Regions from separate parts of the Streptomyces sp. NPDC000410 genome, predicted to be linked through region 1. Evidence: predicted binding sites of a transcription regulator. Region 1 holds the regulator's gene; the other holds the start of a gene.
The links. The regulator HrcA, encoded in region 1, represses chaperone genes, less so after heat shock. The targets are predictions, from matches to a motif close to TTNGCACTCNGNNNNNCNGAGTGCNAA.
Positions count from the first base shown of each region.

Region 2: the regulator HrcA is predicted to act here: its motif matches at 3,568-3,594, upstream of groES (co-chaperone GroES).

Region 1 covers NZ_JBEPDM010000002.1:333,933-344,728, reverse strand. The annotation lists gene ABT342_RS04875 (PhoH family protein) at 1-254, opposite strand, end outside; gene ABT342_RS04870 (carbohydrate kinase family protein) at 483-1,592, opposite strand; gene ABT342_RS04865 (MFS transporter) at 1,854-3,059, shown strand; gene ABT342_RS04860 (adenosine deaminase) at 3,087-4,088, opposite strand; gene ABT342_RS04855 (ribonuclease Z) at 4,099-5,010, opposite strand; gene ABT342_RS04850 (histidine triad nucleotide-binding protein) at 5,026-5,385, opposite strand; gene ABT342_RS04845 (16S rRNA (uracil(1498)-N(3))-methyltransferase) at 5,572-6,312, opposite strand; gene ABT342_RS04840 (nitronate monooxygenase) at 6,309-7,382, opposite strand; gene dnaJ (molecular chaperone DnaJ) at 7,867-9,003, opposite strand; gene hrcA (heat-inducible transcriptional repressor HrcA) at 9,004-10,020, opposite strand; gene ABT342_RS04825 (MBL fold metallo-hydrolase) at 10,233-10,796, shown strand, end outside.
Region 2 covers NZ_JBEPDM010000001.1:551,184-569,457, reverse strand. The annotation lists gene ABT342_RS02560 (polysaccharide deacetylase family protein) at 1-495, shown strand, start outside; gene ABT342_RS02555 (hypothetical protein) at 583-1,233, shown strand; gene ABT342_RS02550 (THUMP-like domain-containing protein) at 1,250-2,431, opposite strand; gene ABT342_RS02545 (polysaccharide deacetylase family protein) at 2,541-3,476, shown strand; gene groES (co-chaperone GroES) at 3,742-4,050, shown strand; gene groL (chaperonin GroEL) at 4,213-5,841, shown strand; gene ABT342_RS02530 (ester cyclase) at 5,962-6,654, opposite strand; gene ABT342_RS02525 (hydroxyacid dehydrogenase) at 6,705-7,754, opposite strand; gene ABT342_RS02520 (SDR family NAD(P)-dependent oxidoreductase) at 7,932-8,705, opposite strand; gene ABT342_RS02515 (MOSC domain-containing protein) at 8,813-9,484, opposite strand; gene ABT342_RS02510 (LysR family transcriptional regulator) at 9,565-10,455, shown strand; gene ABT342_RS02505 (WhiB family transcriptional regulator) at 10,577-10,900, opposite strand; gene ABT342_RS02500 (response regulator transcription factor) at 11,285-11,896, shown strand; gene ABT342_RS02495 (sigma-70 family RNA polymerase sigma factor) at 12,138-12,725, shown strand; gene guaB (IMP dehydrogenase) at 12,853-14,355, shown strand; gene ABT342_RS02485 (GuaB3 family IMP dehydrogenase-related protein) at 14,484-15,608, shown strand; gene ABT342_RS02480 (hypothetical protein) at 15,725-16,210, opposite strand; gene ABT342_RS02475 (nucleotide sugar dehydrogenase) at 16,329-17,570, opposite strand; gene ABT342_RS02470 (glycerol-3-phosphate dehydrogenase/oxidase) at 17,825-18,274, shown strand, end outside.

The sequences.
Region 1 (10,796 bases):
GGCTGTCCGGTGCGGAGCACCAGCATCATCTCGTCGAACAGGCGCTGGATCAGGGCGACTTCCCGCGCGTCGCCGACCGCGCTGACTTCATTGCCCCGGACGTGGATGTCGGCCGCCGGGAAGGCCTTCTCGATCACGCGCAGCAGTGCGTCACCCGAACCGAGAACGGTCACCATCGGATGCTTGGCGGGGACGGTGAACTGGGCGCGTGCCTGACCCGGCGCCGGGGTCTGGGCTGTGGGTGTCTGAGTCATGGGCCGGCTCTGTGGCCTGCACATACCTCCCGTTGCAGGGTTCTCGCTGCTCGACAACCTCTGGAACTCAAGCGTACGACCCCGCGGTGACAGTCCTGAAGGGGTTTTCGCGGGCGGTGACGGGCTTGCCCGTGCCGGTGCCCATACGCGGAGCGCGTGGGGCGGGCTTCTCTCCCCGCCCCGCCCCCTCCCGACAACTGGGGGCTTCGCCCCCAGACCCCGTCCGGGCTACCCCGCGCGGCCGAAGCCGATCGTCGGGACCGCGCGGGGCAGGGGCCAGGGGCGGCTCGGCGAGGGCAGCAGGCCGGCGAGGAACGCGTAACGGGCCAGGGCGTGCGGATCCTGGTCGGGGCGGCCCTGGACGTGCTGCCACCACGCCGCCACCTCCGCCCATCCCGGCGCGGACAGCGACCCGCCGAACTCCTGCACGGACAGCGCCGCGGTCAGCCCGGCGAAGGCGAGCCGGTCCGCCAGCGGCCACCCCGCGAGGGTGCCGGTGACGAACCCGGCCACGAAGACGTCGCCCGCCCCGGTCGGATCCAGCTCGCGCACCTCGATCGCCGGCACCTCCGCGGTCTCCCCGGTCGCGCCGTCCACGGCGTACGCGCCCTCCGAACCGAGCGTGACGACGGCGACCGGCACCTTCTCGGCCAGCGCCCGAGCCGCGGCGCGCGGGCAGTCGGCGCCGGTGTACCGCATCGCCTCCTGCGCGTTGGGCAGGAACGCCTCGCAGAGCCCGAGATCGGGCAGCGCGGACAGGTCCCACCGTCCGGAGTCGTCCCAGCCGACGTCGGCGAAGATCCGCGCGCCGCGCCCGGCGAGGTCCGCGATCCACTGCTCGCTGCGGCCCGGCGCCAGCGACGCGACGGCGGCGCGCGCCCGGTGGGGGCACGCGGGCACGCTGCCCTCGGGCGGCGGCGCCTCGTGCCCGTGCGTGATCATCGTCCGTTCGCCCTCGTACGCCATGGACACGGTCACCGGGGAGTGCCAGCCGGGCACGGTCCGCGACATCGTCAGGTCGATGCCCTCGCCCTGGGCCAGGGCGTCCCAGCAGTACTCCCCGTAGTGGTCGTCGCCGAAGGCGGCGGCGAGCGAGGTGCGCAGCCCCAGCCGGGCGAGCGCGGTGGCCATGTTGGCGACACCGCCGGGGCTGGAGCCCATGCCCCGGGCCCAGGACTCGGTGCCGCGGACCGGGGCGCTGTCGAGGCCGGTGAAGATGATGTCCAGGAAGACCGTGCCGGTGAGGAACACATCGCACTCCGGGTCGCCGTCGGCGCGCAGCGCGACCAACGGGTCGACGCCTGCGTTGTGTTGCTGCGGTCCGTCGGTCGTGATCACGGTGGCTCCCGGTTGCGCGGTGCCGAGCTGTACGGCGCTGTACGGAGCTGCACGAGGCTGTACGGCGCCGTACGGATCAGGTCGGCGTGCGAAGCGAAGGCAGCTCGCCTACCCCTGAAACCCCGGCACAAACTGAATGTGGTCCGCATCACACCATCCCACCTTCTCCCGCCCCGGGCACGCTTGATACAAATTGGCCCGCGTTCCCGTGCAACACCGGGCGCTCCACCCCTCTTTCGCCCCCCTTTCCCGGGAACGCCCATGCCTTCGCGCCCGCGCGCCGCGTGGCCCCTCGTCGCCGTCTTCGGCGCCGGCCACCTCGCCGCGTACCTCCTGCCGACCGTCGTCGGCCGGCTGTCCTCCGGACTCGGACTCACCCCCGCCCAGGCCGGACTTGTCGGCTCCGCCCTGTTGCTGAGCTCGGCGTGTGCGGGCGTCGTCATCGCCTCGCTCACCTCTCTCACCTCGCTCACCGAACGGCACGGGCCGCGCCGGCTCGCCCGGCTGGGCCTGCTGCTCGCCCTGACGGGCTACGGCACCGCCGCGCTGACCTCGTCCGTCCCGCTGGTCGTGGCGGGCGCGGCGGTGGGCGGACTCGGCTCCGGTACGGCCACGGCGGTCGCCGCGGCCGGAATCGCCGCGCAGCGCGACCCGCACCGGGTGTCGGCCCTCGGGCTGCTCGCGGTGTCGGCGACGGCGGGTGCGCTGTACCTGACGATTCCACGGCTCGGCGGCGGCCACGTGCTGCCGTTCGCCGCACTGGCCTCGGCGGCGGTGCTGGTGTGGCCCGCGACAGGGCTGCTCGACGGATCCGGCACCCGGGTGGGTGTGCGGGCGGCGGCACGGACCCGCCTCCCCCGGCAGCGCGCGGGGGCCGTGCTCGCGGCCGCGATGGTGTGCTGGTCCATGGCGCAGAACGCCCTGTGGGGTGTCAGCGGCCGGATCGGCACCGTGCAGGCGGGGTTGAGCGAGGTCACGGTCGGCGCGGTGTTCGCGGTGGGCCTCGGGGCGGGCCTCGCGGGCGTCATCGGCGCGGGCGCGCTGGGAGCGCGGCTGGGGCGGGCGGTGCCGATCGGCGTGGGTACGGCGCTGATCGGCGGGTGCATCGTGGTCAGTTCGTCGGCCCGGGGCCTGGTGTCGTTCGGCGTGGGCGAGATCCTGTGGAACCTCTTCTACCCGGTGGTCCTGTCGTATCTGATCGGCCTCGCCGCCTCGCTGGACCCGCGCGGACGGTGGGCGGTGCTGGTGGGCTCCGCGTCGTCGCTGGGCGTGGCCTGCGGCCCGGTGACCGGGAGTCTGCTCTCCGAGCACGCCGGGTATCCGGGGATGGGGCTCGTGCTGTGCGGGCTGTTGCTGCTGGTGGCGGTCCCGATGACGGCGGTGGCGCTGGGCGCCGCGCCCCGGCGGGAGATCACGGAGGTCGCCCTGCCGGTACGGGACAGGGCGCCCCAGGCCCTCGCCTCCTGACCCTTCCCCCGCTATCCGGATATCCGGTTACCCGGCGGCGTCGAAGTCGTACGAATCCACCTCGGCGAGGTAACGCTCGCGGCGGAGCTCGTCGTGGTCGAGGAAGGACGCGCGGAAGGAGTTCCGTGCGAGTTCGCGCAGCTGCTCCTGGCTCAGTGCCAGGGCCTCGCGCACCGCGTGGAAGGTGTCGCCGACGTAGCCGCCGAAGTACGCCGGGTCGTCGGAGTTGACGGTCACCAGCAGCCCGGCGTCCATCATCGCGCGGAGGGGATGGTCCTCCAGGGTGTCGACGGCGCGCAGGCGCACGTTCGACAGCGGGCACACGGTGAGCGGGACGGCGTCGCGGACCAGCCGGGCGACCAGCTCGGGGTCCTCCAGGGCGCGCAGGCCGTGGTCGATCCGCTCGACGCCGAGGATGTCGAGGGCCTCCCAGATGTAGGCGGGCGGCCCCTCCTCCCCCGCGTGCGCCACCTTGCGCAGGCCGAGCGACTCCGCGGCGGCGTACACCTCGCGGAACCCGGCGGGCGGGTGGCCGGCCTCCGCCGAGTCCAGGCCGACCCCGGCGATGTGGTGGAGGTACGGCTTCGCGGCGTCCAGGGTCTCCATGGCCGACTCGGCGGGCTCGTCGCGCAGGAAGCACATGATCAGCTGGGTGGAGACCCCGTGCCGCTCCTCACCGCGGTCCAGCGCGTGGGCGAGCCCCTCGATCACCGTGCCGATGGGGACGCCGCGGGCGGTGTGCGCCTGCGGGTCGAAGAAGATCTCGGCGTGCCGTACGCCCTGGGCGGCCGCCCGCGTGAGGTACGCGTCGGCGAGCTCGGTGAAGTCGTCGGCGGTGCGCAGGACCGCCATCAGCGCGTAGTACAGGTCGAGGAAGGACTGCAGATCGCTGAAGAGGTACGCCGTGCGGAGGTCCTCGGTGCCGGCGTAGGGCAGCGACACGCCGTTGCGCTCGGCGAGGGCGAAGGCGAGTTCGGGTTCGAGGGTGCCCTCGATGTGCAGGTGCAGTTCGGCTTTGGGGAGTGCCATCGGTGCTCGCTCAGAGTTCGCGTTTGGGGACGGGGACCCGGACGAGGTCCCGCGCCACGGAGAGCTCACCCTCGAAGCCCGCGGCCCTGGCCTGCCGCTCGAACTCCTCCGGCTCGCTGTAGCGCTGCGAGAAGTGTGTCAGCACGAGGTGCCGTACGCCCGCGTCCCGCGCCACGCGCGCCGCCTGACCGGCGGTCAGATGGCCGTGGTCGGTGGCCAGCCGGTGGTCCTCGTCCAGGAAGGTCGACTCGATGACGAGCATGTCGCAGCCCTCCGCCAGCTCGTACGCCCCGTCGCACAGCCGGGTGTCCATGACGAACGCGAACCGCTGTCCGCGCCGCACCTCGCTCACGTCCTCCAGGGTGACGCCGCCGAGCGCGCCCTCGCGCTGGATGCGGCCCACGTCGGGGCCCTTGATGCCGTGCGCGGCCAGCCGCTCGGGCAGCATGCGCCGCCCGTCGGGCTCGGTGAGGCGGTAGCCGAAGGACTCGACGGGGTGCGAGAGCTCGCGGGCGTCCAGGGTGTACGCGCCGGTCTCGGCCAGCACTCCGCCGGGTGCGGCGACCGGGGCCTCGGTCAGCGGCACGGACTCACGGTAGGCGGTGGCGTACCGCAGCCGGTCGAAGAAGCGCTGCCCGCTCGCCGGATAGTGCGCGGTGACCGGGTGGGGCACCTGGTCGAGGTTGATCCGCTGGATCACGCCGGCGAGGCCGAGGGAGTGGTCGCCGTGGAAGTGCGTGACGCAGATCCGGTTGATGTCGTGCGCGGCGACGCCGGCCCGCAGCATCTGCCGCTGGGTTCCCTCGCCCGGGTCGAAGAGGATGCCCTCGCCGTCCCAGCGCAGCAGATAGCCGTTGTGGTTGCGGTGCCGGGTGGGCACCTGGCTGGCGGTGCCGAGCACGACCAGTTCTCGTACGGACACGGTGCTCGTCCGGGCCTATCCGGGCGGCCAGTTGAAGCCGCGCCCGCCCAGGACGTGGCAGTGGGTGTGGAAGACGGTCTGGCCGGCGCCGCTGCCGGTGTTGAAGACGATGCGGAAGCCGGTGGCGTCGACCTTGTCGTCCGCGGCGACCTGGGCGGCCTCGCGCAGTATGTCGGCGGCGACGGTGGGCTCGGCGGCCGCGAGCGAGGCGGCGTCCGGGTAGTGCGCCTTGGGGACGACGAGCACATGGGTCGGTGCTTGCGGATTGATGTCGCGGAAGGCGATGGTCGTCTCCGTCTCACGGACGACGGTGGCGGGCACCTCCCCCGCGACGATCTTGCAGAACAGGCAGTCGGCCTGCGGTTCTCCCGCCATGGTCCAGACCCTCCACGACTCCGGCGATCAGTACGGTCAGGGGCATGCTATCGGGGTGCGTCAGGTGCGTACCGTGGGGCGCGGGCCGGTCGCCGACGACGGTGTACGGCTGCGGATCGTGTTCCCGGCCGGGCCGGTTCCGAGGCCGGGTCAGGTCCGGTGATCCACCACCGCGGTGAGGCCGGGTCAGGACCAGCGGCCGGTACGCCCCAGGAGCAGCGCGGTCGCGGCCGTACCGGCGGTGGAGGTGCGCAGCACGCTCGGGCCCAGCCGGTACGGGCCCGCCCCCGCCTCGGCGAACACCGCCAACTCCTCCGGGGACACACCCCCTTCGGGCCCGACCACGAGCACGATCTCGCCCGAGGCCGGGAGCTCGGCGGTGGCGAGCGGCTCGGCGCCCTCCTCGTGGAGTACGGCGGCGAAGTCGGCGGCGGCGAGCAGCTGGACGACCTGCTTGGTCGTCATGGGCCCGGCGATCTCCGGGAAGCGCACGCGGCGCGACTGCTTGCCCGCCTCGCGCGCCGTGGCCCGCCACTTGGCGAGGGACTTGGCGCCCCGGTCGCCCTTCCACTGCGTGATGCAACGGGACGCGGTCCACGGCACGACGGCGTCGACGCCGGTCTCCGTCATGGTCTCGACGGCCACTTCGCCGCGGTCGCCCTTGGGGAGGGCCTGTACGACGGTGATGCGGGGCGTTGCCACTGGCTCCTCGTGGACCGAGTCCAGCCGCACGATCAGCCGGTCCTTGCCCTCGGTGTCCAGGACCACGCAGTCCGCCCAGCGGCCGGCGCCGTCGGTGAGGACGACGTCCTCCCCGGAGTGCAGCCGCTTCACGGAGACGGCGTGCCGTCCTTCCGGGCCGTCGAGTACGTAACGGCCGCCGGAGCCCGCGTCGAAGTGCTCGACGACGAATACGGGGGCGGTCATGAGGCGGTCCGCAGGGCGAGGGCGGCGCTCGCGGCGCCGAGTTCGGCGGCGAGCACCTCGACGAGCTGCCCGGCGGGCAGTTCGCGGGCCTGCCGGTGCCCCTGCCCGGCCCACAGGGCCATGCCCTGCGGGTCCCCGGCCGCCGCGGCGGCCTTGCGCAGCGGGGAGGTGAGGTGGTGGACCTCGGGGTAGGCGGCGGGGGCGTACGGTCCGTGCTCGTGCAGGAAGCGGTTGACGAGCCCGCGGGCGGGGCGGCCGGAGAAGGCGCGGGTCAGCTCGGTCCTGGTGAACAGCGGGTTCGTCATGGCCTGCTTGTGCAGGGTGTTCGCCCCGGACTCCGGGCAGACGAGGAAGGCGGTGCCGAGCTGCGCGGCGTCCGCTCCGGCGGTCAGCGCGGCGGCGATCTGGCTGCCGCGCATGAGCCCGCCGGCGGCGACGATCGGGAGCTGCACGGTCTCGCGGATCTGCGTGATGAGGGAGAGCAGGCCGATCCCGGTGCCGTCGTTGGCCGGGTCGTCGCGGTGGGTTCCCTGGTGGCCGCCCGCCTCGATGCCCTGGACGCATACGGCGTCGGCGCCCACGTGCTGGGCGGCCAGCGCCTCGTCGGGCGTGGTGACGGTGACGACGGTGAGCGTTCCGGCACGCTTGAGGGCGGCGACGGTGTCCCGGGTGGGGCAGCCGAACGTGAACGACACGACCGGTACGGGGTCGTCGCGCAGGATCGCCAGCTTGGCCTCGTAGCCGTCGTCCCGGCCGGCCTCGGGGTCACCGAGGGACGTGTCGTACCAGTTCACCTCGCCCGCGAGCTGGTGGCGGTAGACCTCGACGGCGGCGGGGTCGGCGTAGTGCGGCTGCGGCATGAAGAGGTTGACGCCGAAGGGGCGGGTGGTGAGCCCGCGCACCTGCTTGATCTCCTGGTACATGCCGTCGGCGGTCTTGTACCCCGCGGCCAGGAACCCGAGCCCACCGGCCTCGCACACGGCGGCGGCGAGCTGCGGACAGGAAGCGCCACCCGCCATGGGGGCCTGCACGATCGGGTAACGACAAAGATCGGTCAGCGCGGAGGACATGCCCGCATCGTGCCACGTCCCCGTGCTATGACCGAATCCGGCCGCCGCTCCCGCCCCGCTGCCGAAGGACCGCGCCTCTGGGCGCCCGCGGGCCGTACGCGGCCGCGAGGAACGAACGCCCACGGGAGGGTGCGCCGGTCGCGCGCGAGCGCGGGGCCGGAACCCACCCGGCGGGGGACGGTTACGCACGGCACGAAGCCCACGCGGGCACGGAGCCGGAACCCACCCGGCGAAGGCCAGGACCGGCACCGGATCGGGTACGGCAGTTCACGCGCGGCGCGAAGCGCATGCGAGCACGGGGGCCGGGGCCCGCCGAGCGGGTGGGCCGGTCTCCCGCAGCGCGAAACGCACGCGCGAACGGGGGCCGGGGCCCACGGAGCGGGTGAGCTGGTCCCCCGCAGCGCGAAACGCACGCGCGAACGGCGGCGGGGGCCGCCCCGGTGGGACGGCCCCCGCCGGGGGAGCCCAGGTGAAGGGGTTCCCCTCACCTACCGTTGAACGCGTCCTTCAGGCGGGAGAACAGCCCCTGCTGCCCCGGCTGGAACTGCCCCATCGGCCGCTCCTCGCCCCGCAGCTTCGCCAGCTCCCGCAGCAACCGCTCCTGCTCCGGATCCAGCTTCGACGGCGTCTGGACCTCGACGTGGACGATCAGATCGCCACGGCCGCCGCCCCGCAGGTGCGTGACGCCGCGCCCGTGCAGCGGGATCGACTGGCCCGACTGGGTGCCCGGACGGATGTCGATCTCCTCCATGCCGTCGAGCGTCTCCAGCGGCACCTTCGTGCCGAGCGCGCCCGCCGTCATCGGGATCGTCACCGTGCAGTGCAGATCGTCGCCGCGCCGCTGGAACACCGCGTGCGGCAGCTCGTGGATCTCCACGTACAGATCACCGGCGGGCCCGCCGCCCGGGCCGACCTCGCCCTCGCCCGCGAGCTGGATCCGGGTGCCGTTGTCGACACCGGCCGGGATCTTGACCGTGAGCGTACGACGGGAGCGGACCCGGCCGTCACCGGCGCACTCCGGGCACGGGGTCGGGACCACGGTCCCGAAGCCCTGGCACTGGGGGCACGGACGGGACGTCATGACCTGGCCCAGGAAGGACCGGGTGACCTGCGAGACCTCACCACGGCCCCGGCACATGTCACACGTCTGCGCCGACGTCCCCGGCGCCGCACCCTCACCCGAACACGTCGTACAGACGACGGCCGTGTCGACCTGGATGTCCTTCGTCGTCCCGAAGGCCGCCTCGTTGAGGTCGATCTCCAGGCGGATCATCGCGTCCTGGCCGCGCCGCGTCCGCGAGCGCGGCCCGCGCTGCGACGCCGTCCCGAAGAACGCGTCCATGATGTCGGAGAAGTTGCCGAAGCCACCCGCGCCGAAGCCACCCGCGCCACCGCCGCCGGAGGCGGACAGCGGGTCACCACCGAGGTCGTAGACCTGCTTCTTCTGCGGGTCCGACAGCACCTCGTACGCGGCGTTGATCTCCTTGAAGCGCTCCTGCGTCTTCGGGTCCGGATTCACATCCGGGTGGAGCTCCCGGGCGAGGCGTCGGAACGCCTTCTTGATCTCGTCCTGGGACGCGTCGCGGCGTACGCCGAGTACGGCGTAGTAGTCCGTGGCCACTTACGACTCCGCCAGGATCTGTCCGACGTAACGTGCCACTGCGCGTACCGCTCCCATCGTTCCGGGGTAGTCCATGCGGGTCGGTCCGACCACGCCGAGTTTGGCGACTGCCTCGTCGCCCGAACCGTAGCCGACCGCGACGACGGACGTGGAGTTGAGACCCTCGTAGGCGTTCTCATGCCCGATCCGTACGGTCATGCCCGAGTCCTTCACTTCGCCGAGCAGCTTCAGCAGCACGACCTGTTCTTCCAGTGCCTCCAGCACGGGCCGGATGGTCAGCGGGAAGTCATGGCCGAACCGCGTCAGATTGGCGGTGCCGCCGATCATCAGCCGCTCCTCGGTCTCCTCGACCAGCGTTTCCAGCAGAGTGGAAAGCACCGTGGAGACCGTGCCCCGGTCGTCCGGCTCGAACGACTCGGGAAGATCCTGTACCAGCTGCGGGACGTCCGTGAAGCGGCGGCCGACCACCCGGCTGTTCAGCCGGGCCCGCAGATCCGCCAGCGAGGTCTCGCCGAACGGGGCCGGGCAGTCCACGTGCCGCTGCTCGACCCGGCCGGTGTCCGTGATCAGCACCAGCATCAGCCGCGCGGGCGCGAGGGACAGCAGCTCCACGTGCCGCACGGTCGAGCGGGTCAGCGAGGGGTACTGGACGACCGCCACCTGGCGGGTCAGCTGGGCGAGCAGCCGTACCGTACGGGCGACCACGTCGTCGAGGTCGACGGCGCCGTCCAGGAAGTTCTGGATCGCGCGCCGCTCGGGCGACGACAGCGGTTTGACCCCCGCGAGCTTGTCCACGAACAGGCGGTAGCCCTTGTCGGTCGGGATCCGCCCGGCGCTGGTGTGGGGCTGGGCGATGAACCCTTCCTCCTCCAGCACCGCCATGTCGTTACGCACGGTGGCCGGCGAGACACCCAGCTTGTGCCGCTCGGTGAGCGCCTTGGAGCCGACGGGCTCCTCCGTCCCGACATAGTCCTGGACGATGGCGCGCAACACCTCGAGTCTGCGTTCGCTGAGCATCGCGCACACCTCCAGCTGCGATTCGTCGGCTGCTCGGTCGGTCCCTGGTCCCTGGTCCCCTGGCACTCGTTACGTCTGAGTGCCAGCATTCCCCCGGTCAGTGTACGGCGGGGAGGTACACCACGAGCAAGGGCGACCGGACACGGTACCTGGCTGTGATGTCCACGAGACTCCGCTGGTCGCCCCGTATTCGCCCGGTATAGCGTCGCCGTATGGACGTCGCTTGGGAAGACTTCGGGTGGGAGCGCCTCGCCGACGGAGTGGGCCGGCGGCGCCTTCCCGTCTGGGACGCGACGGTCGGCGTGGTGGTCGGGGACGACTCGGTGCTGTTGTACGACACGGGCGCGACGCTCCGCGAGGGCGCCGAGATCCGCACCCAGGTCGAGTCCCTCCTCGGGGGCCGGCGTGTGACCCATATCGCGCTCAGCCACCCCCACTTCGACCACGTCTTCGGCACGGCGGCGTTCTCGGCGGTACGGGTGTACGGCGCGGTGGGCGTCGACCAGCTGCTCGTACGGGACCGGGACGTGCTGCGCGACGACGCCATCCGCCACGGTGTGGCGTCCGGCGACGCCGCACAGGCCGCGGACGTGCTGGTACGGCCGCGGCATGTCGTCTCCGGCGAATGGACCCTGGACCTCGGCGGCCGGCAGGTGCTGCTGGCGAACGTCGGCCCCGGTCACTCCGGCCACGACCTCGTCCTGCTCGTGCCGGGCGCTGCCTCGGAGCCCGAAGTCGTCTTCTGCGGCGACCTGGTGGAGGAGTCGGGCGAGCCC
Region 2 (18,274 bases), on a different contig from region 1:
ATGCGGGAGCTGAAGGTCCCCTTCTCGATGTTCCTGACCGACTCCGCGATCAACACGGACTACGACTACTTCACCTCCCTCCAGCAGCTCGGCAACGGCGTCCACAACCACACGCTGACCCACCCGAACCTGCGCACCCTCGGCCCCGAGGCGCAGAAGCGCGAGATCTGCGGCCAGCAGGACAAGCTGGGGCAGCGCTACGGCACCACGCCGCGCCTCTTCCGGCCGCCGTACGGCAACTGGAACGAGGACACCCGCGCCGCCGCCAAGGCCTGCGGAGTCGAGGCGATCGTGTTGTGGCGGGAGTCCATGCAGATCGAGAACATGCAGTACCAGCGCGCGGACAAGAAGCTGCACCCCGGCGACATCGTCCTCGCCCACTTCCGCGGCCAGGACGAGCTCAAGGGCCGGACCATGACCGAGATGACGGCGAACCTGCTGCGCAAGATCCAGGAGCAGGGCTTCACGGTGGCGCGCCTGGAGGACTACCTCTGAGGGCCGGCTGCTCCCGGACACCGCATTGCGACGGCCATCGTGGTGCCGCCGAACCGGCCCTGAAACAGCGGCGATAGCCTCGTACGCATGTCCCGACGCAACCCTCTGCCACCGCCTCCGCCCCCCGAGGAAATACGCGCCTGGCCCGACCGCGAGGCCCTGATCGCCGACCGTGCCGCGGTGCTCGGCGGCCTCACCAGACGGCTGCTCGGGGTGCCGCGCCTGATGCTGTTCCTGCTGGTGGTCGCGGGATTCCAGCTGGGCTGGGGGATCGTGGGGGCAGGGCTGGTGGCGGGCGGTCCGGACGACGGGCTGACCTTCATCTTCGCGTGGATGTTCGGCACCATCGCCGCGGTGCTTCTCGTCCCGCTCGTCGTCCTCGCCGGCTTCGCCGTCCGGCGCGACATCAGGGTGCGCCGACTGCTCGGCCAGTGGGCCGCCCTGACCCGCGATCCGGCCGGCGACGCCCGCTTCCGCGAGCCCGCGCGCAGCCTGAGCTGGCTGCTGGTGTCGTTCCTGCTCGGCCTGCTGGGCCTGTGGCTCTCCTTCGCGGTCCCGGCGGGCGCCCGGCCCGGCAGCTCCACGTACGGCGAGGTCGTGTACGGCATGGGGGTGGGCGTCATCTTCTGGCTGGCGGGGCTGTACGGCGTCACGAAGGCGGTGGCGCACTACCGTTGGGCGGTCCGCCTGACGAGCCCCGTCCCGCCGTCGGCCACGCCCGGGGGCGCGCACCGCTGACGGTCCGTCGCCGGAGTCAGCCGGCCGGCCGGCCGATCAGCATCGTCGGCGCGCCCGCCACCCGGGTCAGGAACACCGTCGCGGCGTTCGGGCCGCTCGGCTTCACCTTGCGGCGGACCTCCTCCGGTTCGACCGCCGAGCCGCGCTTCTTCACCGTCAGATGGCCGACCTGGCGCTCGCGCAGCAGGGCCTTGAGCCGCTTCAGGTTGAAGGGCAGCTCGTCGGTGATCTCGTAGGCGGTGGCGTACGGCGTCGGGCGCAGTTCGTCGGCCGTGATGTACGCGATCGTCTCGTCGATCAGTCCGCCGTCGAGGTCCTCGGCGGCCTCAGCCACCAGATGGGCGCGGATGACGGCGCCGTCGGGCTCGTACAGGAAGCGGCCGACCTTGCGGACCGCCGGGTCGGGCAGGCCGCGGCCGGTGAGGCCCGCGCCGGCGGGCAGGAGGGTCGCGCGGCGGGCGCCGGTGCCGGTGCCGAACCAGAGCACCGCCTCCTTCACGTCCCCGTGGTCCGAGATCCACTCGGCCTCGGCGGCCTCGGGGACCGCCTCGTGCGGGATGCCGGGGGCGACCTTGAGCGCGGCGTACCGGGCCGTGCGCGCCGCCCCGATCGCCCAGGACAGCGGCGGGGAGTACGCCTCGGGGTCGAAGATCCGGCCGCGTCCGCCCCGGCGGGCCGGGTCGACGAAGAGCGCGTCGTACCCGGAGGTGTCGACGTCGGCGACGTCCGCGCAGCGGACCTCGACGAGCCCGTCGAGTCCGAGGGCCGCCGCGTTCGCGCGGGCGACCTCGGCGGTGAGCGGGTCGCGGTCCACCGCCAGGACGGAGATGCCGGCGCGGGCGAGCGCGATCGCGTCCCCGCCGTTGCCGCAGCACAGGTCGGCCACGCTGCGGACGCCCAGTTCCGTGAACCGTGCGGCGCGGTACGCGGCGACGGAGGCGCGCGTCGACTGCTCGACCCCGTTCGGGGTGAAGTACATGCGGTACGCGTCCTCGGCGCCGAACTTCGCCACCGCCCGCTGCCGCAGCCGCGCCTGCCCGAGCGCCGCCGAGACCAGCTCGGCCGGGTGCTCGCGGCGCAGCCGGGTGGCGAGGGCCAGCTCCTGGGCCGGGTCGTGGTCGCGCAGCTCGGCGAGCAGCGCTTGGCCCTCGTCGCCGAGCAGGGGGCCGAGGAAAACGAAATCGGTCACCCGGCCCATTGTGGGCCAGCAGGGGGATGGTGCGCGCCGGGCGGTGGTGTCGGGCCCTCGCGGGGGAGCGGCGCTGACAGGATGCGGCGCCATGCAGCTAGTACGACAAAAAGGAAAAATGACCATTGGGTGGCGAGGGCGGTGCGTGGTGTTCTCCGCCCTGATCGTCGCCGCGGCCGGCTCGGGCTGTGCGACCGAAAGACCACCCGGACCCGCTCCCGGCCACGGCGGCCCCCTCCCGGCCGGGCCCCCGAGGCCCGCCCCCGGTCAGCCGCAGGCTGTCGGCCCGGCCGGTGCGCTCTCCGCGTATGTGGAACGTACGAAGAGGGCCAGGGCCGCCCGCGACGCGACGGCCAGGCGCTGGGGGCTGAAGAAGACCCCGCTGCCCGCACCGCCGCCGCCGGAGGAGAAGCCGAGGATCACCACGCGCAAGGGCTTCGAGATCACGGGCGGCCACGGCGGGCTCCCGCCGGTCTTCACCACCGTCCCGACCAAGGAGAAGATCGTCTTCCTGACGATCGACGACGGGGTCGAGAAGGATCCCGAGTTCGTGAAGATGATGCGGCAGCTGAAGATCCCCTACAGCGCCTTCCTCAGCGACTACGTCGTACGCGACGACTACGAGTACTTCGAGAAGATGCAGGACCGCGGCGTCGCCCTGCACAACCACACCCTCAACCACCGCTATCTGCGCGGGCTTTCGTACGAGGAGCAGAAGGAGGAGATCTGCGGGCAGCAGGACAGGATCGAGAAGCGCTTCGGGGAGCGTCCCTCGCTCTTCCGTCCGCCGTACGGCGCCTACGACAAGGACACGCTGAAGGCGGCGCAGTCCTGCGGGGTGAAGGCCGTGCCGCTGTGGGCGGCGGAGGCGTTCCCCGACCGCATGGAGTGGCGGGAGGTGGACAAGGACTTGCATCCCGGCGACATCATCCTCACGCATTTCCGGGGCAAGAAGGAGTGGAAGGGGTCCATGGAGGACATGATCCGCAACGTCATGAAGGTCGTGACCGACAAGGGGTACGCGGTCGCGCGGCTGGAGGACTACGTCCCGTAGGCCGAGCGGGGCCGGACGGGTCGAGCGGGGCCGGGCGGGGCCGGGCGAGGTCGAACGTGGGTACGCGCGAGACGCCGCGCCGCGCAGTGAATTGGCACTCCGCTTGACCGAGTGCTAATCGCGGTCATAGTCTCGGCCCTGGCACTCACCACTGGAGAGTGCCAACACAGCGACGGGCAGGTCCGGCACCCGCGACGACGGATCGACCTGGTCGCCACCTCAGACAAGCAAACCCCGTGAGATCTCCGAAGGGGGAGGTCGGATCGTGACGACCACCAGCTCCAAGGTTGCCATCAAGCCGCTCGAGGACCGCATTGTGGTCCAGCCGCTCGACGCCGAGCAGACCACGGCCTCTGGCCTGGTCATTCCGGACACTGCCAAGGAGAAGCCCCAGGAGGGCGTCGTCCTGGCCGTGGGCCCGGGCCGCTTCGAGAACGGCGAGCGCCTGCCGCTCGACGTCAAGACCGGCGATGTCGTGCTCTACAGCAAGTACGGCGGCACCGAGGTGAAGTACAACGGCGAGGAGTACCTCGTCCTCTCGGCCCGCGACGTGCTCGCGATCGTCGAGAAGTAGGTCGAGAAGTAAGACGCGCGTAGGACGGGGCCGGGGGTCTTCCCTCCAGACGCTCCGTACCGCAGCACATTGCTTTTGATCAGCGCCCCGGGCCCCGCGTATCGCCGGGCGCCCGGGGCGCTTTTCGTTCACCCAGTTTTCCGAGAGGGCTGAATCGCTCCCATGGCGAAGATCCTGAAGTTCGACGAGGACGCCCGTCGCGCCCTTGAGCGCGGCGTCAACAAGCTTGCCGACACGGTGAAGGTGACGATCGGCCCCAAGGGCCGCAACGTCGTGATCGACAAGAAGTTCGGTGCCCCCACCATCACCAACGACGGTGTCACGATCGCCCGCGAGGTCGAGATCGAGGACCCGTACGAGAACCTCGGCGCCCAGCTGGTGAAGGAGGTGGCGACCAAGACCAACGACATCGCTGGTGACGGCACCACCACCGCCACCGTGCTCGCCCAGGCCCTGGTCCGCGAGGGTCTGCGCAACGTCGCCGCCGGTGCCTCCCCGGCCGCCCTGAAGAAGGGCATCGACGCCGCGGTCAAGGCCGTCTCCGACGAGCTGATCGCCACCGCGCGTCCGATCGAGGAGAAGTCCGACATCGCCGCCGTCGCCGCGCTGTCCGCCCAGGACCAGCAGGTCGGCGAGCTCATCGCCGAGGCGATGGACAAGGTCGGCAAGGACGGCGTCATCACCGTCGAGGAGTCCAACACCTTCGGCCTGGAGCTCGACTTCACCGAGGGCATGGCCTTCGACAAGGGCTACCTGTCCCCGTACATGGTGACCGACCAGGAGCGTATGGAGGCCGTCCTCGACGACCCGTACATCCTGATCAACCAGGGCAAGATCTCCTCCATCCAGGACCTGCTGCCGCTGCTGGAGAAGGTCATCCAGGCGGGTGGCTCCAAGCCGCTGCTGATCATCGCCGAGGACGTCGAGGGCGAGGCCCTCTCCACCCTCGTCGTCAACAAGATCCGCGGCACCTTCAACGCGGTCGCGGTCAAGGCCCCCGGCTTCGGTGACCGCCGCAAGGCGATGCTCCAGGACATGGCCACCCTCACCGGTGCCACCGTCATCGCCGAGGAGGTCGGCCTCAAGCTCGACCAGGCCGGTCTGGACGTGCTCGGCTCCGCCCGCCGCGTCACCGTCACCAAGGACGACACGACGATCGTCGACGGCGGCGGCAAGAGCGAGGACGTGGCCGGCCGCGTCAACCAGATCAAGGCCGAGATCGAGACCACCGACTCCGACTGGGACCGCGAGAAGCTCCAGGAGCGCCTCGCGAAGCTGGCCGGCGGCGTGTGCGTGATCAAGGTCGGCGCCGCCACCGAGGTGGAGCTGAAGGAGAAGAAGCACCGTCTGGAGGACGCCATCTCCGCGACCCGCGCCGCGGTCGAGGAGGGCATCGTCTCCGGTGGTGGCTCCGCGCTGGTCCACGCCGTCAAGGTGCTCGAGGGCAACCTCGGCAAGGAGGGCGACGAGGCCACCGGTGTCGCCGTCGTCCGCCGCGCCGCCGTCGAGCCGCTGCGCTGGATCGCCGAGAACGCCGGCCTCGAGGGCTACGTCATCACCTCCAAGGTGGCGGAGCTGGAGAAGGGCAACGGCTTCAACGCCGCGACCGGCGAGTACGGCGACCTGGTGAAGGCCGGCGTCATCGACCCGGTCAAGGTCACGCGCTCCGCGCTGGAGAACGCCGCGTCGATCGCCTCCCTGCTGCTCACCACCGAGACCCTCGTGGTGGAGAAGAAGGAAGAGGAGTCGGCGGACGCGGGCCACGGCCACGGCCACGGTCACTCCCACTGAGCCCCACCGCTCAGGGCTTGCTCCAGAAGGCCCCCGTTCCCGGAGAGGGAACGGGGGCCTTCCCCGTACGGGGCCGAGTGGGCGGTGCCGCGTGTGCGGGGTGGGTGCGACCGGCCGCCGCTACATCTCCAGTGCCTCCAGCTGACCCATCAGCCCGAGCCGGTCGTACTGCCACCAGCCCTCGCAGATCATGCCCTCGCGCAGGAGGTGAACGGTCGTACCGGGCATGGACACCTTCTTGCCCGTGGCCTGCAGCCCCAGGAACTCGCCCTTGTGCGTGCCGTTCCAGGTCCAGCGCGTGCACACCCTGTTGCCCTCGGCGATCTGGTCCTCGATGGTGAAGGTGAAGTCGAAGCCGTCGCGCCACGTCCCGACCTCGCGGCGGAACGCCTCGACGCCGATCACGTCCGGCGTGTTGGCCGGGTCGTGGTCGTGGTAGTCCCTGGTGAGGATTCCGTCGAGGCGCCCGGGGTCTTCGGCGAGCGCGTCGGTGAAGAACCTGGCGCACATGTCCTTGTTCAGCTGCTCGTCGCGGATGACCTCCAGGTCGGTGAAGGTCGGCATCCCGTCGCAGAGGGCCACCATCTCCTGGAAGACGCGGTCCGTCTCGGGAAGGTTCGAGTTCTTCATCGCGTCCTCGTACGACGGGAACTCGACGATCTCGATCACATGGGTCGCGTCGGAGCGGTCCGTCGCGACGAGGCTGTGGGTGGCGGTGCGCTTGCCCTTGGTCTGCTCGACCCAGGTGTCCATGAGCTGGTTGAGCTCGTCCACACGATCCGTCTTGCAGTCGATCAACTGTACGAATGTCATGGTGTCTCCCCAGGAGCGGTGGGATACGCCCATTTTAGTGAGGAATGCCCTTATGCGGAGCGGTCCAGGGCCGAGGGCTCTACGGGATCGGCGAACGGCAGCCCCCGCGCGAACCGCTCGACCTCGTCCAGGGCCAGATCGGCCATCCGGTGCAGTTCACGGCCGAGTGACCCCGCGATGTGCGGGGTGAGCAGCACGTTCGGCAGGTCGTACAACGGCGAGTCGGCGGGCGGGACTTCGGGCTCGGTCACGTCCAGTACGGCGGAGAGCCGGCCGGACGTGACCTCCGGGAGCAGCGCTTCCTGGTCGACGAGCGAGCCGCGCGAGGTGTTGATCAGGGTCGCGCCGTCCGGCATCAGCGCGAGCCTGCGGGCGTCGATCATGCCCCGGGTGGCCGGGACCTCGGGGGCGTGCACGGTGACGATGTCGCTGCGCGCGCAGAGCACGTCCAGCGGGACCGCCTCGACGCCGAGACGAGCCGCTTCCGCGTCGTCGACGTACGGGTCGTGGAGCAGGACGCGCAGATCGAAGGGCCGCAGCAGCTCGATCACCCGGCGCCCGATCCGGGAGGCGCCGACGACTCCGACCGTACGGCCGTAGTTGCCGGCGCCCTCGAACTCGTGGTGCCAGTCGTGGGCGGCGCGGACCTCGCGGTAGCGCCGACGGGTGTGCAGGACCCGCTTGTTGGCGAAGAGGATCGCGCCGAGGGTGTACTCGGCCACGGGCAGGGCGTTGGCCGCGGCGGCGGAGGCGACGGTCATTCCGCGGTCCCAGCAGGCCGGGGTGATGTGGTGCTTGACGGATCCGGCGGCGTGGACGACCGCGCGCAGGCGGGGCGCCGCCGCCAGCACGCGCGCGTCGAGCGGAGGCGCTCCCCAGCAGGTGAACAGCAGGTCGGCCTCGGCGAGCGCGGCGGCGACGGCGGGGGAGGGGGCGGTCAGGTCGTGGGCGACGAGACGCGGATCGGTGCGCGCGAGGGAGGCGAGGCGGGCGCGGTGGTCGTCGGTGAGCAGGCGCTCGGCGACGCCGGGGCCCATGGCCAGCAGGACGGACGGCCGTCCGTCCGGGGAATCGGCGGCATTGTCAGTGGCGTGGTGCATGGTGGAAGTCGGGCTCCTCACAGGGGGTTGGGAGCTGCTGACGCGTCAGCTGACTGTCGTGTGTGGGGGGTGCACTGCCATGGGACTGCTTCGGCTGGTTCCGCTGTGGTTACTCGGTCAGTGGTTACTCGATCAATGGCTACTCGGTCATCGGTGGCTCGGTCACCGGTTGCCCGGTCACTTCGGGCCGTACTTGCGGCCGGCCTTCGAGCTGACCCCGCCCAGCAGATTGCGCGGCACCAGCTTCGTCACGCCCATCAGCGCCTTGTACCGGGGGTCCGGAATGGACAGCGTCTTGCCGCGCGCGAGATCCGCGACCGCCGCCGCCACCAGCTTGTCCGCGTCCAGCCACATCCAGCCCGGGATGTTGTCGGTCCCCATACCGGCCCGCTCGTGGAACTCGGTCCGTACGAACCCGGGGCACAGGGCCATCAGCCGCACCCCCGTACCGGCCAGGTCCTTGGCCGCGCCCTGGGTGAACTGCACGACCCACGCCTTGGACGCGCCGTACGTCCCGCGCGGTACGAACGCGGCCACCGACGCCACGTTCACCACCCCGCCCCTGCCCCGCTCCCGCATCGGCTCGGCCGCCGCGGACGTGAGGCGCAGCACCGCCTCGCAGTGCACCTTCAGCATCCTCAGCTCATCGGCCATGGACACCTCCAGATACCGGCCCTTGTTGCCGAACCCGGCGTTGTTCACCAGGAGGTCCACCGGGCGCTTGCGGTCGCCGAGCCGCGCCTCGACCGCGGTGATCCCGTCCTCCTCGGCCAGATCGGCGGTGAGCACCTCCGCCTCGATGCCGTGCCGGTCGTGGAGCTCGGTGGCCTGCTCCTGGAGCCGCTTGGTGGCTCGTGCCACCAGGACCAGATCGTGTCCGTCCGCCGCGAGCCGCCGCGCGAAGGCGGCCCCGATGCCCGCGGTCGCGCCCGTAATCAGTGCTGTCGTCATACGCGGCACGTTAGTGCCCCGCGCCGGGGGCTTCCCCGCGAGCCGTGCTTTGTGGCCAAGCCGGGGGCTTTGCGCACGCGTGCTTTGCGGCGAAGTCGGCGGCTTTGCTACGAGGCGTACTTGGCGGCGTACTCCCGCGCCGTGGCCAGCAGCCCGGACTCCATCCACTCGGCCGCCACCAGCGTGCGTGGCAGCAGCGTGCGCTCCACCGTTGCGGCACGGAACAGCAGGGCGACGGTGATGTCGTGGTCCGGCCGGTGCACGATCTCGACCGGGTCGCCCGCCTGGACCGGGCCGGGCTCGATCACGCGCAGCAGCGCGCCCGGCGCCCCCGCCCGGGTGAAGCGCCTGACCCAGCCGGGCACGCCCACGTGTCCCTGGAACGTACGGCAGGGGATACGGCCGCCGGTCACTTCGAGTACGACCCCCTCGGAGCCCACGCGCCAGCGCTCGCCGATGAGCGCGCCGTTCACATCGAGACCGGTGGTCGTGAGGTTCTCGCCGAACCCCCCGTTGGCCAGCGGCCGTCCGAGCTCCCGCTCCCAGTCGTCGAGGTCCTCGCGCGCGAAGGCGGTCACGGCTCGGTCGTTGCCCCCGTGGAACCGCAGGTCGCTGACCGAATCGCCCTCGACGCCGCTCCCGGCCACGCCCGTCGGGCCGGGCGCGAAGACCCGTACGGGGCCGTCGACCGGACGCTTGTCCACACCGGTGAGCCCGGACGCGGAGTCGGTGTACTCGACGGCCGTGAGCCGTCCCGCATTCACAGACAGAAGCTTCATACGGTCGACGCTAACCGAGCAGTGTCAAAGCATCCATTGAATAATTCGCTTGTCACCCAAGGCTCCCTTATGCTCAAGGGGTGATCGAGGCTCGTCATCTCCGTGTCCTGCGCGCAGTCGCCGCCACCGGTTCCTTCTCGGCTGCGGCGCGCGAGCTGGGCTGCACCCAGCCGGCCGTCAGCCAGCAGATGAAGGCGCTCGAAAGCGCCGCGGGGACCCCGCTGCTGATCCGGACCGGCCGCGAGATGCGCCTGACCCAGGCGGGTGAGGTGCTGGTGCGCCACGCCGCCGGCATCCTGGCCGGGCTGACCGCCGCGGAGGAGGAGGTCGCGGCGATCGCGGGGCTGCGTGCCGGCCGGGTCCGCCTGGTCTCGTTCTCCAGTGGCAGCTCCACGCTCGTGCCCACCGCGCTCGCGGCCCTGCGCGCCGCCCACCCGGGCACCCGCGTCTCACTGGTCGAGGCCGAGCCGCCGCGCTCGGAGGAGATGCTGCGGGAGGGCGACTGCGATGTGGCGCTCGCGTTCCGGTACGGCACCGGGGGCGCGGAGTGGGAAGACCTGGTCGTGCGGCCGCTGCTGAGCGACCGTCTCGTGGGCCTGGTGCCCGAGGGCCACCGGCTCGCGGACGCCGATGCGCTGTCGATCGCCGATCTGGCGGACGAGCCGTGGATCGCGGGCTGCCCGCGCTGCCGCCGCCAACTCGTGGCGGTCTGCGAGGAATCCGGGTTCACGCCCAGGATCGACTTCGCCACGGACGACTATCCGGCCGTGGTCGGACTGGTCGGCGCGGGGCTCGGCGTGGCCGTACTGCCGGAGCTGGCGCTGGAGTCGGTGCTGCACAAGGGCGCGCGCACGGTGGCCGTGGAGCCGTACGTGCACCGCGAGATCGTCGCGCTGACGCTCCCCGATCTGGCCCAGGTCCCCGCGGTCGCGGCCACCCTGGACCAACTCGCGCTGGCCGCGGCGCGCTGAACGTCCGTACCTGCGAACGGCCGTGAACGGCTGTCAATGACTGTCAACGGCGCTGAACTGTTGCCGGCCGACGCTGGTCCGAACGGTGCAGGAACGTTTCTTCGAAAGTGGTGGCCGGGTGTCAGCCGTGCGGCGCGCCGCCCGCCCCGGCCGCCGGGATCAGTCGGTTCCGCGCTCGCCCCATGAGCTCCTCACGCTCGTCCTCCGTCAGGCCACCCCATACCCCGTAGGGCTCCCGCACTGCCAGCGCGTGCGCCGCACACTCCGCGCGCACCGGGCACCGCATGCAGACCTCTTTCGCTGAGTTCTCGCGCGCACTCCTTGCCGCGCCGCGCTCCCCCTCGGGGTGGAAGAAGAGTGAGCTGTCTACCCCACGGCATGCCGCGAGCAGCTGCCAGTCCCACAGATCGGCATTCGGTCCGGGAAGGCGGGAGAAATCTGCCATAGCGCATGTCCCCTTGTAGCCGTGCTGAGTGGTTTGCCCTGAAGCTCCGACCGTACATCCACGGTGTAAGTAGATGTAAATATGACTCATTGCGAATCTAGCCTCAGACACTGAAAAAAGGGAAGAAGAGCAGCTAAATGGGGCATAGCGTCCACATGATGCGTCGGTGAGTTGTGTCGCTCTCCTTCGTGCGCGGGTCCTCACGTAGAGTGCCGAAGGTGCCCGCCGCACCCGTAACTCTTTCGAGTGACCGTCGTTGAGAGGGCGGAGGCGGTTGAGAGAACAAGCGCTCGGGCAGGAGCCCGGGAGCGTCAACCGCACAGGTGACGATACGTAACCAGCCTGGAGGCTCAAGGTGACGCGCATCAGCTGCGGAGGGCGGCCATGACATCCGTCCTCGTCTGCGACGACTCCCCGCTCGCCCGAGAGGCGCTCCGTCGCGCGGTCGCAACCGTGCCCGGCGTAGAGCGCGTGACGACCGCGGCCAACGGCGAGGAAGTCCTCCGCCGCTGGGGCGCCGACCGCTCGGACCTGATTCTGATGGACGTACGCATGCCCGGACTGGGCGGCGTCGAGACCGTCCGCCGGCTGCTGTCCGCCGACCCCGGCGCCCGGATCATCATGCTCACCGTCGCCGAGGACCTGGACGGCGTCGCGCTCGCCGTCGCCGCCGGTGCCCGTGGCTATCTGCACAAGGACGCCTCGCGCGCCGAGCTGCGGGCCACGGTCACCCAGGCGCTCGCCGACCCGACCTGGCGGCTCGCGCCGCGCAGACTGCGCTCGGCCGAGATGGGCGCCGCGCCCACGCTCACCGCGCGCGAGATCCAGGTGCTCGAGGGAATGAGCCACGGCAGGTCCAACGCCGAGATCGGGCGCGAGCTGTTCCTCTCCGAGGACACGGTGAAGACGCACGCCAGGCGGCTGTTCAAGAAACTGGGCGCCTCGGACCGGGCGCACGCGGTCGCGCTCGGATTCCGCTGGGGCCTGGTCCGCTGAGCGGTGCCGGGCGTACGGCCGTCCCCGCCCGCCGCCGGGTGGGCGGGTCGACCGGAGCGCTTGGGCGCATGTTTCCCGCGCGATGCCGCATCCTTGAGTTGTGGAGTTCCTCGGGGACGAGTCGGTCGAGCACAAGGGGAGGGCGCAGGGGATGACTTCCGGCGCACCTGCTCATAACGCTTCGGTGCACAACTACGGACACGGTGCCATGGAACAGCGGCAGCCAAGGCACCATGGACCGATGCGTGACGACGAGGCGGCGACACCCCCAGGGGCCATCGGTGCACTCGTCCACCGTGCCGTCGAAGGCGACGAGCAGGCGACACACGACCTGCTCGCGCATGTGCACCCGCTCGCCCTGCGCTACTGCCGCACGCGGCTGAACCGGCTGCCGGGTGATGCTCGCCACTTCGTCGAGGACCTCGCGCAGGAAGTCTGCGTCGCGGTCCTCATGGCGCTGCCGCGCTACAAGGACACCGGGCGCCCCTTCGAGGCGTTCGTCTTCGCCATCGCCACGCACAAGGTCGCCGATCTCCAGCGGGCGGCCATGCGGCATCCCGGCTCCACGGCCGTTCCGTCCGACGAGATGCCGGAGCGCCCCGACGATTCGCTCGGCCCCGAGGAGCGAGCCCTGCTCAGCGATGACGCCGAGTGGGCCAAGAAGCTCCTGGCCAACCTCCCGGAGAACCAGCGCGAGCTGCTGGTGCTGCGGGTGGCCGTGGGTCTGACGGCCGAGGAGACGGGGCAGATGCTCGGAATGTCTCCGGGTGCGGTGCGGGTGGCGCAGCACCGTGCGCTGAGCCGGCTGCGCGCGCTCGCCGAGCAGTAGCCCGGGGCAACGGGTCGTCCGTACGAACACACAAATCTGCTCGCTGATCTTGGTAGTGGAATGAGACACGGGCGGATCCCGTTAGCATGGACATCCGCACCGATCAAGGCCATTTGGGGAAGGTGTCATGACTGCCAACGTCGACGGAGTGCCCGAGAAATTCGCGACACTCGGGCTGACCTACGACGACGTGCTGCTGCTCCCGGGCGCGTCGGACATGGCGCCCGACCAGATCGACACCTCCTCGTTCATCTCGAAGAACGTCCGGGTGAACATCCCACTGCTGTCCGCCGCCATGGACAAGGTCACCGAGTCGCGGATGGCCATCGCGATGGCCCGCCAGGGCGGTGTCGGTGTCCTCCACCGCAATCTCTCCATCGCCGACCAGGCCAACCAGGTCGACCTGGTCAAGCGGTCCGAGTCCGGCATGGTCTCGGACCCGATCACGGTGAACCCCGACGCGACGCTCGCCGAGGCCGACGCGATCTGCGCCAAGTTCCGCATCAGCGGTGTCCCCGTCACCGACCAGGCGGGCAAGCTGCTCGGCATCGTGACCAACCGCGACATGGCCTTCGAGTCCGAGCGCGGCCGTCAGGTCCGCGAGGTCATGACCCCGATGCCGCTGGTCACCGGCAAGGTCGGCATCTCGGGCGTGGACGCGATGGACCTGCTGCGCCGCCACAAGATCGAGAAGCTGCCGCTCGTCGACGACCAGGGCGTTCTCAAGGGCCTCATCACCGTCAAGGACTTCGTCAAGGCGGAGAAGTACCCGAACGCGGCGAAGGACAAGGACGGCCGGCTGCTCGTCGGCGCCGCCGTCGGTGTCGCCGGTGACGCCTTCGAGCGCTCCCAGGCGCTGATCGAGGCCGGTGTCGACTTCATCGTCGTCGACACCGCGCACGGCCACTCCCGGCTGGTCGGCGACATGGTCGCCAAGATCAAGTCCAACGCGTCGGTGGATGTCATCGGCGGCAACGTGGCCACCCGCGACGGCGCCCAGGCGCTGATCGACGCGGGTGTCGACGGCATCAAGGTCGGTGTCGGTCCGGGCTCGATCTGTACGACGCGCGTCGTCGCCGGCATCGGAGTCCCGCAGGTCACCGCGATCTACGAGGCCTCGCTCGCGGCGAAGGCGGCGGGCGTCCCGGTCATCGGTGACGGCGGCCTCCAGTACAGCGGCGACATCGCCAAGGCCCTGGTCGCCGGTGCCGACACGGTGATGCTCGGCTCCCTGCTCGCGGGCTGCGAGGAGTCGCCCGGCGAGCTGATGTTCATCAACGGCAAGCAGTTCAAGTCGTACCGTGGCATGGGCTCGCTCGGCGCCATGCAGTCCCGCGGTGAACAGCGCTCCTTCTCCAAGGACCGCTACTTCCAGGAGGGCGTCGCCTCCGACGAGAAGCTCGTGCCCGAGGGCATCGAGGGCCAGGTGCCCTACCGGGGCCCGCTCTCCGCGGTCGTGCACCAGCTGGTCGGCGGTCTCCGCCAGTCGATGTTCTACGTCGGCGGGCGCACGGTGCCGGAGCTCCAGGACCGCGGCCGGTTCGTACGGATCACGTCGGCGGGCCTCAAGGAGAGCCACCCGCACGACATCCAGATGACCGTCGAGGCGCCGAACTACAGCCGTAAGTAGTCCGCGCACACACCGTCCGCGTCGTCCACGTAGTGAGAGGGGCGGCTCCAGGGGCTTCCTGGAGCCGCCCCTGACGTGTGCGTCGGGGATACTGGTAGGCGCAGACGTAGAGGGAAAGGCCACACATCGTGACTGAGATCGAGATCGGGCGCGGCAAGCGCGGCCGCAGGGCGTACGCGTTCGACGACATCGCCGTCGTACCGAGCCGGCGCACCCGGGACCCGAAGGAGGTCTCGATCGCGTGGCAGATCGACGCCTACCGCTTCGAGCTGCCGTTCCTGGCCGCCCCGATGGACTCGGTGGTCTCCCCGCAGACCGCCATCCGCATCGGTGAGCTGGGCGGCCTCGGCGTCCTGAACCTCGAGGGCCTGTGGACCCGGTACGAGGACCCGCAGCCCCTGCTGGACGAGATCGCCGAGCTGGACGAGGCGAACGCCACCCGTCGTCTCCAGGAGATCTACGCCGCCCCGATCAAGGAGGAGCTGATCGGGCAGCGCATCAAGGAGGTGCGGGACTCCGGCGTCGTGACGGCCGCCGCGCTCTCGCCGCAGCGCACCGCCCAGTTCTCCAAGGCGGTCGTGGACGCGGGTGTGGACATCTTCGTCATCCGCGGCACGACTGTGTCGGCCGAGCACGTGTCGGGTGCCGCCGAGCCGCTGAACCTGAAGCAGTTCATCTACGAGCTGGACGTTCCGGTCATCGTGGGTGGGTGCGCGACCTACACGGCGGCCCTGCACCTGATGCGTACGGGCGCGGCGGGCGTCCTGGTGGGCTTCGGCGGCGGCGCCGCGCACACCACCCGTAACGTTCTGGGCATCCAGGTCCCGATGGCGACGGCGGTGGCGGATGTCGCCGCGGCGCGCCGCGACTACATGGACGAGTCCGGCGGCCGGTACGTGCACGTCATCGCCGACGGCGGCGTGGGCTGGTCCGGCGACCTCCCGAAGGCCGTGGCCTGCGGTGCGGACGCCGTCATGATCGGCTCCCCGCTGGCCCGTGCGACGGACGCGCCCGGCCGCGGCCACCACTGGGGCATGGAGGCCGTCCACGAGGACGTGCCGCGCGGCAAGCTGGTCGACCTGGGCATCGTCGGGACGACGGAGGAGGTCCTGACCGGCCCCTCGCACACCCCGGACGGCTCGATGAACTTCTTCGGCGCCCTGAAGCGGGCCATGGCGACCACGGGCTACAGCGAGCTCAAGGAGTTCCAGCGCGTCGAGGTGACGGTCGCGGACGCGCAGCACAAGCGCTGACCGCAGGCCGGCATCCGGTCGGCATCCGTACGAGGACGAGGGGCCCCGCACCTGCACGGTGCGGGGCCCCTCGTCCTCGTACGCGGCCGACGGTCAGCCGGTGGGCGGAGCGATCGTCACTCCGCGCCCTTCTTGGCGCCTCCGAACGCGGCGACGGCGGCCAGAGCGAAGAACACGAAGGTCATGAACTCCTTGCCGACGTTCCAGGCCTCCGTCAGCAGCGAGAAGTTCTCGAAGAGCATCTCGGTCGTGGAGACGTTCAGCTCCTCGGCGGCGATGATCGCGAGGGCGAGGATCTGGCCGAGGTAGACCGCGCCGAGGGAGAACACCGCGCTCACGACGGGCAGGACCGGACCACGGCCGCCGACCTTGGAGGCGGCGAAGCCGGTCAGGAAACCGACGCCGATGGCGGCCCAGCCGATCTCCCGCTCGATCGATCCGGCGATACCGCCGTAGACGCCGGCCGCGACGAGCGCCGCGACCAGGGCGACCACCACGCCGAGGGCGAGATTGCCGCGTGCCGGCGCGGTCGGTACGGGCGCCGGGGCGGGCGCGGCGCCTTCGGCGAAGGGGTTGCCGGGCGGCGGAACGGACTGGGACATGCTGGTATCCCCCCAGGGACGTAGAAACGCACGAGTGTGCGACGAGGTGGCGCTGGAGGCTAGCACTACGGTCCGGCGTCGCACACACCGATTCCCCGGGCGGTGGCCCGGGGAGTCCTCACAGGCGGTGTGCCGCGCCCGCGGGGGAGGCACCGCGGGTGTCCAGGAGCAGCTGCGCCTTGACCGCCAGGCCCTGGAGGTCGTACGTGCGGTGGTGCTGGAGCAGGATCGTCAGGTCGGCGTTGGCGGCGGCCTCGTAGAGGGAGTCCGCGCGGGGGACCGGCCGGTCGCGGACGCGCCAGTCGGGGACGTACGGATCGTGGTAGCTGACGGACGCGCCCAGTTCGATGAGCCGCTGGGCGATCTCGGGGGCGGGGGAGCCCTGGAGGTCGGCGAGGTCCGGCTTGTAGGTGATGCCGAGCAGCAGGATCCGGGCCGCGCGGGCGGACTTGCCGTGCTCGTTGAGGAGGGTGGCGCCGCGCTGGATGACGTACTGCGGCATGCGCTCGTTGACCTGTCCCGCGAGCTCGACCAGGCGCAGGCCGCGGTGGGGGCCGACCGTGTCGAGGGGGACGCCGTGGCCGCCGACGCCGGGGCCGGGGCGGAAGGCCTCGAAGCCGTACGGCTTGGTCTCGGCGCAGCGGATGACGTCCCAGAGGTCGACGCCCAGATCGTGGCAGAGCACCGCCATCTCGTTGACGAGGGCGATGTTGACGTGCCGGAAGTTCGTTTCGAGCAGCTTGACGGTCTCGGCCTCGCGCGGGCCACGGGCACGGACCACCTTGTCCGTGACGCGGGCGTAGAACGCGGCGGCGGATTCGGTGCAGGCGGGGGTGAGTCCGCCGATCACCTTGGGGGTGTTGGTGTAGCCGTGGGTGCGGTTGCCGGGGTCGAGCCGGCTGGGGGAGTACGCGAGGTGGAAGTCGCGGCCCGCGCGCAGCCCGGAACCCTGTTCGAGGATCGGCCGCAGGTAACTCTCCGTGGTGCCGGGCTCGGCGGCGGATTCGAGGATGACGGTCGTACGCGGGCGGAGTCGCCCGGCCAGGGCGCGGGCGGCGTCGGCGACGGCGGTGAGGTCGAGCGACCGGTCCGCGCCGAGGGGGGTGGGGGCACAGATGACGGCGGTACGGACCCGGCCCAGCTCGGCGGGATTGCTGGTGGGCCGGAAGCCGCCCGAGAGCATCCGGCGGATCTCGGAGGCGCTGAGAGAGCCGACCACGGGCGGGCGTCCGGCTGCGAGTTCGGCGACCGGGCGGGGGTCGGTGTCGTAGCCGATCGTCTCGATGCCGGCGGCTACGGCGGCTTGGGCGAGCGGGAGTCCTAGGTGGCCGAGTCCGATGACGGCGAGATCTGCGGGCATGGCGGTGAGCCGTCCTTCCCGGTAGCCGAAGCTCCCAGTAGCCGAAGGGGACGCCACCCGCAAGTCCTGTGGACAGAACGAGCGGGCGCAATGTCAGACTAGGAGTAAATATGACCGATTTGCTGGATTGTGGGTGTCTGGCCGCCCGAGTGTTGTCCACAGGCGGTGGCTGAAGTCGGGGAGTGCGGACAGAATCGAGTGTGTGAGCCCGACAACACGAGCCCTGACGCAGGACCGGGGCGACGGGAGGCACCGTGAGGACAGCGACACTGGGACCCGCGCAGCGCGCCGGGGCACTCGCCGCGATGGCGGAGCGTGAGCTGGACGTGCTGGTGGTCGGCGCGGGCGTGGTCGGCGCCGGCACCGCGCTGGACGCCGCGACGCGTGGACTTCTCACCGGACTGGTCGAGGCGCGGGACTGGGCCTCGGGCACGTCGAGCAGGTCCAGCAAGCTCATCCACGGCGGGCTGCGCTATCTGGAGATGCTGGACTTCGCCCTGGTGCGGGAGGCGCTCAAGGAGCGCGGACTGCTGCTGGAGCGGCTCGCCCCCCATCTGGTCCGTCCCGTGCCGTTCCTCTATCCGCTCCAGCACAAGGGCTGGGAGCGGCTGTACGCCGGATCGGGCGTCGCGCTGTACGACGCGATGTCGGTGTCCTCCGGCCACGGCCGGGGTCTGCCCGTCCACCGCCACCTCTCCCGCAAG